2 regions of the Roseburia sp. AM23-20 genome follow, and region 2 is predicted to be linked to the other one. Evidence: predicted binding sites of a transcription regulator. Region 2 holds the regulator's gene; the other holds the start of a gene.

Region 1 (7,560 bases), on a different contig from region 2:
ATGTCATTTTTAATTCGCTATCTGCTTTTAATACGATCACTTTTTTCACCTCTTACTTTTCAAATGCAGATTTTTCCTTCAAGATCTGTGCAAATCCCATATGAAGTTCTTTTTTTGCCCATTCAAAATCAATCTCCTGATTGCTGTCATTCAAACAGACGCTTCCACTCTTCTGATGACCTATATCAGCCACAATCCTGCTGTTATCATTTGAGACATCATAATACCGGCAGAGTTTTCTTACATTGCCGGGAACAAAACCGCCTGTCAGTTTCTGATACTCCCTGAGCACATACTGGCTGACATCCTCTTTCTGACGAAATTTATGGCTGCACACCTCGTTTAACAACTCCGGTTCTAATTCCCACATTTTCACAAAAGTACTCTTTTTAAAAGAAGACGGCCCATGAACCGTGTAAAATCCTGTAAACAATGGGAACGCCAGTTCTAACATATTATAAATAAAATACATAAACGGATAACCGGGATGGAAATATGCTCCCGGCTGTTTTTTCATATTTTCACGTTTGTCAAAATATTTTGCCAGAAGCATGGTATTATTCAGGTAAATATATGGCATGACCTGATCTTTTGTATTTGCCACATCAGGCTGAAGAGCCAGCATATCCACCGGAAGATCATTTTTAAAATACTGTTCCGGTCTGACCTTTTTTATCAGAAACATATCATCATTAAAATATACAAAATTCTCTGCCAGACCTGGGATTCTGTGCATATTCCACTCAATGGCATGTGAATTAAATGTCGGCAGATATTTTTCCGGTATAAAATCTTTATGATTTACAATATTTAACTTCGGATGTTCTTTATTTAACCAGGATGGCAGATGCCCCCATGTAACAAAGTGTATCCTGCGCACCCATGGTGCAAAACGCTCCACACCACGAAACCAGTACCTCAGCAGATCCCAGTCTCTGTATCTCTCTTTTCTGTCATCCTGTTTCTGCGACAGATCCGGCTGCATACTGTACTCCATTTTCTGTTTCTGCCAGTCCGGATCATTGCCATCTACCCATGTGATCACAAAATCAATTTCCGGAATGTTATTGTCGCGTGTCATAATAATCTCCATTTCTGCCCATCTAACGTCTTTTTCATCTGCATGATAATTTTTACTTCTATCATGATAAAACAAATCCCGCAAAATGAAAATCCCATTTATCTGCTTAATTTATATTTTTTTAAGAAATCCTGTTTTTCCCGATTTTAAAGCATTTTTGCCGTTTTTGTTAGCACTCGTTTAAAAAGAGTGCTGATTTTCTATTGACTTTTAAAATTTACGGTTATAATATTAGATTCAGGCAGCAGCGAAGCGGATCTGCTCCGCTGCATTTTATAACGATCATAAAGGAGTGTTTGAATATGGCAGAGAAACATGGAAATCTTTCAATTAACAGTGATAATCTGTTTCCGATTATCAAAAAATGGTTATATTCCGATCACGATATTTTCTTCCGTGAGCTGATCAGTAACGGCTGTGATGCTATCACGAAATTAAAAAAACTTGAGATGATGGGCGAATATACATTACCGGCAGACTACAAACCGGAAATTCACGTTGTCGTAAATCCGGAGGAAAAGACCTTAAAATTCATCGATAACGGTCTTGGTATGACTGCAGACGAAGTTGAGGAATATATCAACCAGATCGCATTTTCCGGTGCAACTGATTTTATTGAAAAATATAAGGACAAAGCAAACGACGATCAGATCATCGGTCACTTCGGACTTGGTTTTTACTCCGCATTCATGGTAGCCGATCAGGTAACGATCGATACTTTATCTTACAAAGACGGTGCAACAGCTGTTCACTGGTCCTGCGATGGCGGTACAGAATTTAATATGGCTGACGGCAATAAAGAAGGCGTCGGTACTGAGATCACCCTTTTCTTAAATGAAGATGCTGTTGAGTTCTCCAACGAGTACCGTGCAAGAGAAGTCATCGAAAAGTACTGCTCTTTCATGCCTACCCCGATCTTCCTTGAAAAAGCAAATGCCGAGACCGAATATGAGACGATCGACGCTGCTGATAAATTAGACACTGATACCGTTGTGGAGACGATCCATGAAGAAGCAAAAACAGAGGAAAAAGAAAATGAGAACGGCGAAAAAGAAGTCGTTGAAGTTTCCCCTGCAAAAGATAAATTAAAGATCGTAAAACGTCCGGTTCCACTTAACGATATAAACCCGCTCTGGGCAAAAAATCCAAACGAGTGTACGGATGAAGAATACAAGGCATTTTACCGTAAAGTATTCTTAGACTACAAGGAGCCGCTGTTCTGGATCCACTTAAATATGGATTATCCATTCAACTTAAAAGGTATCCTGTACTTCCCGAAGATCAATACGGAATATGATTCTATCGAGGGAACCATCAAACTTTACAATAATCAGGTATTTATCGCTGACAACATCAAAGAGGTCATTCCTGAGTTCTTAATGCTCTTAAAAGGTGTGATCGACTGCCCGGATCTGCCGCTTAACGTATCCAGAAGCGCATTACAGAATGATGGCTTTGTAAAGAAAATTTCCGAGTACATCACCAAGAAAGTTGCAGACAAACTGATCGGCATGTGCAAGACGGATAAAGAAAACTATGAGAAATACTGGGATGACATCAGCCCATTTATCAAATTCGGCTGCTTAAAAGATACCAAATTCTGTGACAAGATGAACGATTACATCCTGTTTAAGAATCTCGATGACAAATATCTTACTCTTCCGGAACTCTTAGTCAAAGAGGAAGAAAAGAAAGACGAAGCGAAAAAAGATGAAGCTGAAGTATTAGACGCTGATGGCAATCCGATCAAATCCGAAAACGCTGATGCTGCAAATGAAAATGCAGAGGAAAAAGACGAGCGCAAGGTGATCTACTATGTAACTGACAAACTTCAACAGGGTCAGTACATCAAGATGTTCAAAGAGCAGAACATGGACGCTGTCATCTTAGACCACAACATTGATACTTCCTTCATTTCACAGTTGGAACAGCGCAACGAGCATTATAAATTCATGCGTATCGATGCAGATGTGACAGAATCCTTAAAGGACGAGACTTCTGCTGAGGACTTAAGGGCTGAGACAGATACCCTGACGGATGTATTCAAAAAAGCCTTAAACAATGACAAGCTGACTGTCAAAGTCGAGAAACTGAAAAATGCTGATATTGCTTCTGTCATCACTCTCTCCGAGGAAGGCAGACGTATGCAGGATATGATGAAGATGTACGCAATGAACGGCATGGGCGGTATGGACCCGAACATGTTTGCAGCAGATCAGACCCTGACGTTAAATGCAAATAACGAACTTGTAAAATACATTTTCGAGCACAAAGATTCTGAGCATGTTCCGATGTTCTGCGAACAGTTATACGATCTTGCAATGCTTTCAAACCAGCCTCTGTCTGTTGATGCAATGTCCAAATTTGTACAGCGCAGCAATCAGATCATGATGCTTTTAGCAAAATAAATATGAGTCATCCAGTTTATTAGATCAAAAAAAGCGATGCCACCGGTTAAAACCGTGCATCGCTTTTTTCATTTAATTCTAATTTTACAGGAAAACGCAATCCTGCTTTTTAATTCTATTGTTACATTGAAATCTTATCTAAAATTCCGGTCAGATGGGCGATCGTCACACCATAATTGGTCATCGGAACCTGCTGTTTTTTTGCTCGGTCGATCCGGGACAGCACATATTTACGGTTAAACATACATGCACCGCACTGGATGACCAGATCATAATCTGATAAATTCTCCGGGAAATCCGTTCCGCTTACAATATCTACCGTAAGCCCCTCCCCGGCACGTTTTTTTAACATGCGCGGGATCTTGACTCTTCCGATGTCTTCCTGCAACGGTGCATGGCTGCAGCACTCTGCGATCAGAACGTGTGATTCATTCGTCAGGGAGTCTAACATCTTCGCACCTTCCACATAATAAGGAAGATCCCCTTTATAGGCTGCAAATAAAACGGAAAATGAAGTCAGCATGCTCTCTTTGGGTTTGTGCTCATACACATAGCCAAACACCTGTGAGTCCGTAATGATCAGTTTCGGCAGTTCTTTTAAGGCTGCAAGTGCCGGCACCAGTTTGTCTGTTGTCACACTCATGACCAGACATTTTTTATCTAAAAGCTCCCGCAGCGTCTGCACCTGCGGCAGGATCAGGCGTCCTTTCGGTGCCTGAATATCCTGCGGCATAACCAGCAGGACAAGATCTTCCTCTGTGACAAGTTCTCCCGTGATCTTTCTTTCCCCGAAGTTTTCCGGTACAAGGCGGGCTAATTCTTCTCTTACCGCATCGATTCCTGCCCCGGTTTCTGCACTGATTGCAAGCGCTTTCTTTCCGGTTTTTTCTTTGATATATGAAATAAGTTCTTCTGTGTGCGGATCAATATCTGATTTTCCGACGAGGAACAAGACCGGTGTGTTTTTCTCTTTCAAAAACTGGTACCACTTTAATTCTTCTGTGATATCCCATTCATTATCCGGCTGTGATACCACGATCACTGCAATATCTGCCTTTTCTGCCGCCAGTTTTGTTTTCTCCACACGACGTTCACCAAGCTCGCTTGTATCATCAAATCCTGCCGTGTCAATGATCACACAGGGGCCAAGCGGGCTGATCTCCATCGGCTTATAGACCGGATCTGTCGTCGTTCCGGCAATATCCGCAACAATGGAAACTTCCTGATGTGTGAACGCATTGATAAAAGAAGATTTTCCACTGTTTGTTTTTCCAAACACACCGATATGCAGACGGTTGCTGCCCGGTGTGTCATTTAGTGTTCCTGCCATAGTACTCCTTTCGAACAGCCTGCGGGCATAATTTATCTGCCTTTGGTTTGTTCATTCCGAATATGCATCACGTTTTTCTTAGAATCTGAAATCACGTTTTCCTTCTGCAATATCATGAATATGCTCGTATGCAGTCTGTTTTACTTTCGGATTCGGAATCTTTTCGAGTTCTCTGTCGATCAGCTCCATACCAAGTTTTTTAGTCTCCTCGCTCGCATAATCCTCTAAGTATTCTTTTAACGTCATCAGCGCATTCGGGTGACAGCAGTTTAAGATCTGCATGTTTTTACAAAGTGCCATAAAACGGTCACCGGTTCTTCCCTCACGGTAACATGCCGTACAGAAACTTGGGATATAACCAAGTTTGATCAGCCAGTTTACAACCTCATCTAACGTTCTCTGGTCACTGACATCAAACTGCTCACTGGTCACTTCGTCCTCTTTTTCCGGCTCTGCATATCCTCCTACACTTGTCTTTGATGCGCCGCTGATCTGAGATACACCAAGCGGAAGTACTTTATTTCTCACTTCCTGGCTCTCTCTGGTTGAGATAATCATCCCGGTATATGGAACGGAAACACGGATCAGTGCACAGATTTTTGCAAATGTATCATCGGAAATACCGTTATCAAACGCATCCGGATCAATATCATCTGCATGTTTTACTCTTGGAACACTGATCGTATGAGGTCCCACTCCATGTACTGCCTCTAAATGCTCTGCATGCATTAAAAGTCCTGCAAACTCATAGCGGTACAGGTCAAGTCCGAATAATACACCAAGTCCCACATCATCAATGCCGCCCTCCATTGCGCGGTCCATTGCTTCCGTATGATATGCATAATCATGTTTCGGTCCGGTCGGATGCAGTTTTTCATAGCTGTCTTTGTGGTAAGTCTCCTGAAACAGGATGTAAGTTCCGATTCCTGCCTCTTTTAATTTGCGGTAATTTTCTACGGTCGTTGCTGCAATGTTGACATTGACACGGCGGATCGCACCATTTTTATGTTTGATACTGTAGATGGTTTTGATACACTCTAAAATATATTCGATCGGATTGTTGACCGGATCTTCCCCAGCCTCTATCGCAAGACGTTTATGTCCCATATCCTGCAGTGCAGTAACTTCTTTTACGATATCTTCCTGTGTCAGTTTCTTTCTTGCAATGTGTTTGTTTTTCAGATGATACGGACAGTATACACAGCCGTTTACACAGTAGTTTGACAGGTAAAGCGGTGCAAATAATACGATACGGTTTCCGTAAAAGTCTTTTTTGATCTGCTCTGCAAGTTCATAAACTTCCTGGATCTTTTCCGGGATCTCACATGCTAAAAGGACAGATGCCTCCCTGTGATTTAAACCTTTTCTTAATTTTGCCTTTTCGATGATCTCATCGATCAGTGCCACATTGTCTTTGTTGGCATCTGCATAGGCAAGTGTCTCTTTGATCTCCTCGTCTGAAATAAACTCTTCTGCTTTTAATGATTTTGCGTTGTACATACATGCTTCCTTTCTTTCCGGTCAGTCTGCACCCGCTGTTACTGTTCGCACATACTGTTTGAGCAGTAACCACCCGCTTACTTTCCGGTTAGTATTTTTTATATGGTATGACAGTTTTTCTGTCACCTAAAACCGGCAATGCTATTTTAGAACTGCCAGTTCTTTATCTGTTTTCTCTGTTATGCCAAAAAATCTCCCCTGTTTACAACTACCTGATAACCAATGCTTTCCATGCGCCGCTGCATGCAGAAACGGCATTCTGCCGCCTCATCGCCGGTACAGATCTTATTGTCATATAATTTATATTTTTCACGCACGGCAACCGGAGACAGATTTGGCATGACAACATTCGCTCCTGCTAAGATTCCGAGCTCCCTGCCCTTTGGATGGATCGTTCCAAGTGCCGTGGTTGCCGGGAGCAGCACATGCGGATGGATCAGCCTTATGACCGACAGCAGCCGCAGTGTCATCTCCATCGTACCCGCCGTCTCATTGCCAAACGGCGTATCCTTCTGCGGGATAAATGGCCCGATACCGACCATCTGCGGTTTTAATCTGCGGATAAACTGCAGATCCTCCCACAAAGTATCTACGGTCTGATATGGCGAACCCACCATAAATCCACAGCCGGTCTGATATCCAATTTCTTTTAAATCTCTAAGACATCGCATCCGGTTCTGATAGGACATCTCCGCCGGGTGCAGCTTTTTATAATGTGCCTCATCTGCCGTCTCGTGGCGCAGCAGATACCGGTCTGCCCCGGCGTCAAAATATGCCTGATAACTCTCCTTTGATTTTTCACCGATGGAAAGTGTCACCGCACAGTCCGGATATTCCTCCTTGATCTTTGAAACAAGATGACAGATTTTTTCATCTGAATAAAATCCATCCTCTCCCCCCTGTAATACAAAAGTCCGGAATCCCAGTTCATATCCGTTCTTACAGCAAGAAAGGATTTCCTCCTCCGTCAGCCTGTAACGGTCTGCGTGGCAGTTACTTCTGCGGATTCCACAGTAAAGGCAGTCATTTTTGCAGTAATTGGTAAACTCGATCAGTCCGCGGATATAAATATTTTTTCCATAGATGCGGTCACCCACATTTCGCGCACGTTGTTTTAAGTCCTGTATCATTGCATTGTCCTCTGTGGAAAGAAGAAATGCAAGCTGTTCTTTTGTGATATCTGCTGTCTTTTCTATTGTCTCCGGCAGATTTTTAAGTTCACGCTCTGGCATGCCGTAGGT
Region 2 (7,560 bases):
TGTTCCCGGTTTTGCACCTGTACCATGGCATTTCTGGCACTCATCCTTTAAGACCATCTCGATCTCTTTCTCACAGCCAAATACAGCTTCCTCAAATGTAATGCGGACGCTGGTACGCAGATTCTGACCTTTCATCGGTCCATCATTGCCACGTCTCCTTGATCCACCGCCGAAGAAATCTCCGAAAATATCCCCAAAGATATCTCCCATATCCATACCGGAAAAATCAAATCCGCCTGCTCCACCGGCACTGCCATCAAATGCCGCATGCCCAAACTGATCATACTGTTTTCTCTTCTCTGCATCACTGAGCACTGCATATGCTTCCTGCGCCTCTTTAAACTTTGCCTCCGCTTCCTTATCTCCGGGATTCATATCCGGATGATACTTTTTGGCAAGTACACGGAACGCTTTCTTGATCTCAGCATCTGTTGCCGTTTTACTCACGCCTAAGACTTCATAATAATCTCTCTTATCTGCCATAACGTTTTCCTCTCTCAAACTGCATACAGGGTTTCCGGGAAAACCCCCGGAAACCCCGTTGTATTTTTATTATTTCTGATGATTAAACTTCTTTGAAGTCTGCGTCTACGACATCATCATCTGCGGAAGATGCACCTGCCTGTGCGTTACCGCCCATGCCGCTCATATCAGGACCTGCACCAGCTGCTCCCTGTGCTGCCTGTGTCTGCTCATACATCTTTGCAAATACCTTCTGTGCACTCTCTGTCAGTTTTTCCTGAAGGGATTTCAGCTCTGTTACATCAGCTTCTGTCATTTCTTCCGGATTCTGATGTGCATCTAAGAATGATTTTACTGCATTCATATCAGCTTCTACTGCAGATTTATCAGCCGGATCAAGGTTTGCCCCAACCTGATCTAATGCCTGCTGTGTCTGGAATACGAAGGAATCAGCATCGTTTCTTGCATCGATTGCTTCTTTTCTCTTCTTATCCTGTGCTTCGAACTCTGCAGCTTCTTTTACTGCCTTATCGATCTCATCATCAGACATGTTAGAACCTGCTGTGATCGTAATATGCTGTTCTTTTCCAGTTCCTAAATCTTTTGCAGATACATTTACGATACCGTTTGCATCGATATCAAATGTAACTTCGATCTGCGGAACACCACGACGTGCTGGCGGGATACCATCCAGACGGAACTGTCCAAGGGATTTGTTATCTCTTGCAAACTGTCTCTCACCCTGTACAACGTTGATATCTACTGCTGTCTGGTTATCTGCTGCTGTTGAGAAGATCTGGCTCTTCTTTGTAGGAATTGTTGTATTTCTCTCGATCAGTCTTGTTGCGATACCACCCATTGTCTCGATGGAAAGTGAAAGTGGTGTTACATCCAGAAGTAAGATCTCACCTGCACCTGCATCTCCTGCAAGTTTACCACCCTGGATAGATGCACCGATGGCAACACACTCATCCGGGTTCAATGTCTTACTTGGCTCTTTGCCTGTCAACTGTTTTACTTTATCCTGAACAGCCGGGATACGTGTAGAACCACCAACTAATAATACCTGACCAAGATCAGCATTGGTAAGTCCTGCATCTCTCATGGCGTTCTGAACCGGAATAGCTGTTTTTTCAACGAGATCATGTGTCAGTTCGTCGAATTTTGCTCTGGTTAAGTTCATATCAAAGTGTTTCGGTCCCTCAGCAGTTGCTGTGATGAACGGAAGGTTGATATTTGTGGTTGTTGCAGAAGAAAGCTCTTTCTTTGCTTTCTCAGCAGCTTCTTTTAATCTCTGAAGAGCCATCTTATCAGTAGAAAGATCAACACCTTCTGCTTTCTTGAACTCATCGATCATCCACTGTGTGATTCTGTTATCAAAATCATCACCACCAAGATGTGTATCACCGTTTGTAGATAATACTTCGATAACACCATCGCCAATCTCAATGATAGAAACATCAAATGTACCACCACCAAGGTCGTATACCATGATCTTCTGCTCTTTCTCATTGTCAAGACCATAAGCTAAAGCTGCTGCTGTCGGCTCGTTGATGATACGTTTTACATCAAGACCTGCGATCTTACCTGCATCTTTGGTTGCCTGACGCTGGGCATCGTTGAAGTAAGCCGGAACTGTGATAACAGCCTCTGTTACTTTTTCTCCTAAGTATCCTTCTGCATCAGCTTTTAATTTCTGTAAGATCATTGCAGAAATCTGCTGTGGAGAATACTGTTTATCATCAATTGCTACTTTATAATCAGTACCCATATGTCTCTTGATAGAAGATATGGTCTTTTCTGCGTTTGTAACAGCCTGACGTTTTGCAGGCTCACCTACTAATCTCTCGCCTGTTTTTGTGAATGCAACGATAGATGGTGTTGTTCTTGCACCTTCCTGATTTGCGATAACGGTAGGTTTTCCACCTTCCATAACAGCTACACAACTGTTTGTTGTACCTAAGTCAATACCAATGATTTTACTCATAATGATTTCCTCCTCATCTAATATCTATGAAATACTTAGTTTGCTACTTTTACCATACTGTGTCTTACTACAGTATCTCTGTACATATATCCCTTCTGGAGTTCTTCTGCTACTACATTTTCTCCTAAGGTTTCATCCTCCACATGCATTACTGCGTTGTGGAAATTCGGATCAAATTCTGCACCGACTGCTTCGATCGGTGTTACACCTGCTTCCTCTAATACGGTAAGCATCTGGCGGTAGATCTTATCCATTCCGACAACAAAAGCATCTTCTTTGCTTTCTTCCGGAACAGCTGCAAGACCACGCTCGAAGTTATCAATTACCGGCAGGATCTTTTCTACGATCGTTTTGGCTCCCATATCGTACATCTGTGATTTTTCCTTTTCTGTACGCTTACGAAAATTATCGAACTCTGCCATCTGTCTTTTGACTTTGTCAGTAAGCTCTTCGATCTGCTCATCCTTTTTATCTTTTTTCTTTTTGAAAAAAGATTTCTTTTTATCTGAATCTTCAGAATCCGTATCAGCATTTTCTGCTTCTTCCGTATCTGCTGTCTCAGTTGTCTCTTCCGTGGATGTCACATTTTCATCCGTCTGGGTTTCAGAAGCATTTTCCTCTGTGGAATTCTCCATTGCTTCGTCTAATACCTCTTCATTCATCTCTGACATCTATGAACCACCTTTCTATGTCTGTTCCTTATCCTTGTTTAAAATTCCATCTAAGGAATTTTTCAAGGTTTTCAGGTTATCCATTACTTTCTCATAATCCATTCGCTTCGGTCCGACAATTCCTATCGTTCCACGAACGCCTTCGCCCAATTCATAAGTTGCTGTCACAACACTGCAGTCCTTCATGGTCTGTATCGGGCTTTCATTTCCTATATAAACCTGAATCCCTGTATTATCATCATCTAACAGGTTTTCAGTTACAAGGCTCGCTAACTGCTGTTTCTCCTCAAATGTGGAGATCAGCTCACTCGCTTTCTCCGAATCACTTAACTCCGGATATTTAAAGAAGTTGGTTGTTCCGCTTGTATAAATGCGGATGTCCTCATCCTGTCCCATCGTCTCTGCCACGGTATCAAGCACATCACTGATGATATCACTGTGAATGCCTGCCTGCTCTTTCAGCTTTGCAATGGTTCCAAGATTGATCTCCTGCAATGCAAGACCATTTAAATTCGCATTTAACAGGAAATTCAGTTTTAACATCGTCTCATTATCGATTGGTTCACTGACCGGAATAATTTTATTCTTGACCAGATTACCTTCGGTAACGATCGTTGCTAAGATCTGTTCTTCATTCATATTGGATAACTGGATGAACTTTACTTTATTCTTATGGAACGTCGGTGCTGTTACCATCGTTGCATAATTGGTATTGTTCGCCAGTATCTTTGCCACTTGCTGCAACACCTGATCCATCTTCTCCGTGTGTTCGATGACGAAACTCTTCATCTCATCGACCTCACGTTTTTTCTCTTCCATCAGATGATCCACATAAAAGCGGTATCCTTTGTCAGAAGGAATCCTGCCGGCTGAAGTATGCGGCTGTAAAATGTATCCAAGTTCTTCCAGATCTGCCATCTCATTACGGATCGTTGCAGAGCTTAAATTCAAATCGGTATACTTGGATATCGTTCGTGATCCAACCGGTTCGCCTGTCTCTAAATAGTTGCGGATGATTGCATCAAGAATTTTCGTTTTTCGTTCGTCTAACTCGAATTCCTCGTCCATTCTCTTCTCCATCTCCATACTCTGTAACTCTCTGTAAGAATCTGGCATCTGCCTTAGTTCCCAGTTACTTTTTATATCTGTTAGCACTCGTTATTGTGGAGTGCTAACATCTATGTACTTAAAATAGCACCATCATATTCTTTTGTCAACACTAATTTTTATAATTTCTGCGGTTTTATATTTTTTTTATAATTTTACGGTTTTATTCCTTTTTCTTCCTATATATATGAGGATCAATCCGATCAGAACACTGCCACTAACAACCACCAGATAACGCACCAGATGATTTCCTGCATCCAGTCCCATACTCTCCATGATCTTTTTGTACCAGAAATATACCAGCATGTGCAAAAGAAAAATCTCAGTCGAGAGTTCACGCATAATCTTTGCCATTGCCCCCCGCTTATCGCTTACCGGACAAAAAGCGGCTGCCAGAAAAAGATTTGCCGTGACAAGAGGTGTCATTAGATACATATCATGGGATGATTCGCCAATTTTCTGAGTGACGATCCACTCTTCTAACATCATGAGTGCCAGAAAAACTATCGTATGCCATCCATAATCATTTTTTCTGATCCGGTCTGCCTTTACCCGGAACAAATATCCCGTCGTCACAAACGGGAATCCAAAAAACAGGCCATTTCTTGCGGTAGCAAATACAGAAAGATACCATCTGATCTCATTTGCAGCCGGCGAAAGATCATCAAAAGCATGATGATAAGTGTTATGGCAGACTCCAGCCAGATATAATAGTACGGCAGCCACTACAATGCTTTTTACACTCCATTGAAAGTGCGTTGCAAGAAGATACAATAACAGTACCGCCACAACCGTTGCAAGAAGATACCATAGCTGTATATAAGAACCGATCAGAAAAAATCTTCTCGCCAGTTCTGACAAATTTCCGGCAGCACTTCTTTTTTTCTCCCAGAACCGGTCAATGATCGGGATCAGATATAACAGACTCCACCATACATACATCTTTATAATATGGAAAAGATATTTTTTTACCCTGCCTTTGTCCGCTATTTTTTCTCCCATAAAATATCCGGTACATACAAAAAAGAACGGCACTGCCATCCGGCAGATTACCTGCTGAAATTCGTGTGAAAATACCGGAGCAGCCTCTTCAAATGGTGGAATGTGAATGGCAACAACTAGAAATGCTGCTGCAAATTTCAGAAAATCAAGTGCCCTGTATTCATTTTTTTCCGATAGATATATCGTAGACATCTTAGATCCTTTCTTTCGTCCTGCCCTGTTCTTTTTTTCTCTTATCACCCGTTCTATATCTGAAAACAGCAATCCCGATCACCGACAGGATTCCAAGACCGCTCAAAACAGCACCCGTTTTTAAATACGGTGTACAGTAATAAAATTCGATCTGATGTATTCCCTCCGGCACATCAACTGCCATATACATCGTATCTGCCTTTAAAACATCTGCTTCCTTGCCATCAATATACGCCTGCCATCCACTGCTGTATGGGATCGTCAGACAAAGCAATTCTTCCTGATCTGTCTCAAGAGTACCGGATATCCGGTTGGTATCCATGACGACCCCTTTTAAAACATTCTGTTTCAGTTTTTTTGCCAGACTATCAACCTGCTGCATCGGCTGACATACGATCTGCATCTCATCAAACCGGTAAGTCCCCTTTTCATGAAATGTCAGTGTAATTTCATCTGCTTTTTCATCACGATAGCCGGTATTGATCAGATAATCATCCACACCACTGTAAAAATTATTCTTTCTGGTAAGGAATGTAATCATCTTTGTAATCTTTCCACAGGTCACATCAATGTGCAGACGGCTCTTCGACTGTGTTAAGGTTTTTCCTTCCTCCGAAAACCCAAGTCCCTTTAATATAAAGTATGTTTCGCTCTCCGGCATCCCCTCAAAGGAAAGTGTGACCGACGCTTTCTTTTCTGTCGCTGTAAATCCGTGGTCTGTCAGTTCCACGTTATGCATATCCGTAATCTCATAAGAAATCTCTTTATCTGTAAATTCCATTCCGGTTTCCTTCTGAGCTAATGCAGCCGGAACCTTATCATCCTCCACAATGATTCCCTGTAAAAGTGCCTGCTGTTTTTTTGTTACATCCAGCTTTTCATAGATACTCCGTGGAATTACTGTACTGCCTGCGAATCCAACCGGCAGTACGGAATCATTCTCATAGGCATCGCATTTCACTTCATACTGTCCCCCCGCGCCAAGTGTTCCACGGTTGATACAGACGTTGTAACCATATGGACGTAGACCTTTGTTTCCGGATGGCACTACATAATAACGTACCCCGGACAGCACTTCTAACATTGTACGGGCATCAAAACCGGAATAACAGAAATCTCTTGTCTGGTTGATATACATTTCCCGCTGAAACTGGTTAATATCCGGGTTTGCAAGACTGAAATAATAGGAAGTACCATTGATTCCAAGCTGCATCGCCGTGTTTTTCCACTCCTCGGACTGCAGGGACTCATAGCGGTATGTCGTATCTTTCGCATGATTTTTCACAAGGCTTCCAGCCGCATCTGTGGTCAGCATGGAAAGTGCCTCTCCCTGCGTGGCAAATTCTTCCACATAACCACCCGCCTGTGGCGCATATTCTGCCCAGCCCTGATAGATCAGTTCAAGCATCACAACCACTAACAATGCCGCTTTAAAAACAAATTTTTCTTTCGTCTTTTTCCCGGTTCCGACAATGAGGACTAACAGCATGGAAAATAATAATAATGCCACTAATACATACTGTTTCTGATGCTTTCCAAGCACCTCCAAGCACAGGCAGATATAGGTGATTCCCGCCCAGAACAGTGCAATTTTTTTCTTAAAATGCATCTCCATCATCTGAGGATACATTTTTACCGCGATAAAAGACACAAGCATGGAGTATGCCCACATGTAACGGTTTACCACATAACTTCCACCATTCAACATTTTTCCCGCAAATGGGAACAACAGTAACAGCGTCATAAGTACAAATCCGGCACGCAGTCCCCTGTTTTTTCTTCGCCCAAGAAGAAGCAGCAACACTGCCAAAAGAACGATTCCCGTATATCCCAGTTCACTCCAGTAAGTGGAACCTCCGATCAGGAATCCATAAAATAATTTCCGATAATAAGATAACGGATAAAGCAATGAAAACGTATGCTGTGCTCCTGCCCTTCCTGTAGATAATGTCATGGCAACAACCGGAAGCAGAATAATAGAAACAGATGACAGCGTTACAAACGAGTATGCCGCAAAACGCCATACCCAGTACCATACCGTCTTAAAAACCGGTTTTCCAAACAGCATCAGGTAACGAAGCAGTGCATAAATGACAACAAAGACACAGATCATGTATGTAAAATAAAAGCTGCTGACTG

What was found. The regulator HrcA, encoded in region 2, represses chaperone genes, less so after heat shock. The targets are predictions, from matches to a motif close to TGTTAGCACTCNNNNNNNNNGAGTGCTAACA.
Region 1: the regulator HrcA is predicted to act here: its motif matches at 1,249-1,279, upstream of htpG (molecular chaperone HtpG).

The regions. Positions count from the first base shown of each region.
Region 1 covers NZ_QRHS01000030.1:23,042-30,601, forward strand. The annotation lists gene DW650_RS17080 (hypothetical protein) at 1-40, opposite strand, end outside; gene DW650_RS17085 (stealth family protein) at 53-1,081, opposite strand; gene htpG (molecular chaperone HtpG) at 1,384-3,489, shown strand; gene hydF ([FeFe] hydrogenase H-cluster maturation GTPase HydF) at 3,611-4,819, opposite strand; gene hydG ([FeFe] hydrogenase H-cluster radical SAM maturase HydG) at 4,898-6,319, opposite strand; gene hydE ([FeFe] hydrogenase H-cluster radical SAM maturase HydE) at 6,499-7,560, opposite strand, start outside.
Region 2 covers NZ_QRHS01000003.1:49,694-57,253, forward strand. The annotation lists gene dnaJ (molecular chaperone DnaJ) at 1-483, opposite strand, end outside; gene dnaK (molecular chaperone DnaK) at 566-2,449, opposite strand; gene grpE (nucleotide exchange factor GrpE) at 2,485-3,120, opposite strand; gene hrcA (heat-inducible transcriptional repressor HrcA) at 3,136-4,236, opposite strand; gene DW650_RS04390 (acyltransferase family protein) at 4,375-5,421, opposite strand; gene DW650_RS04395 (YfhO family protein) at 5,423-7,560, opposite strand, start outside.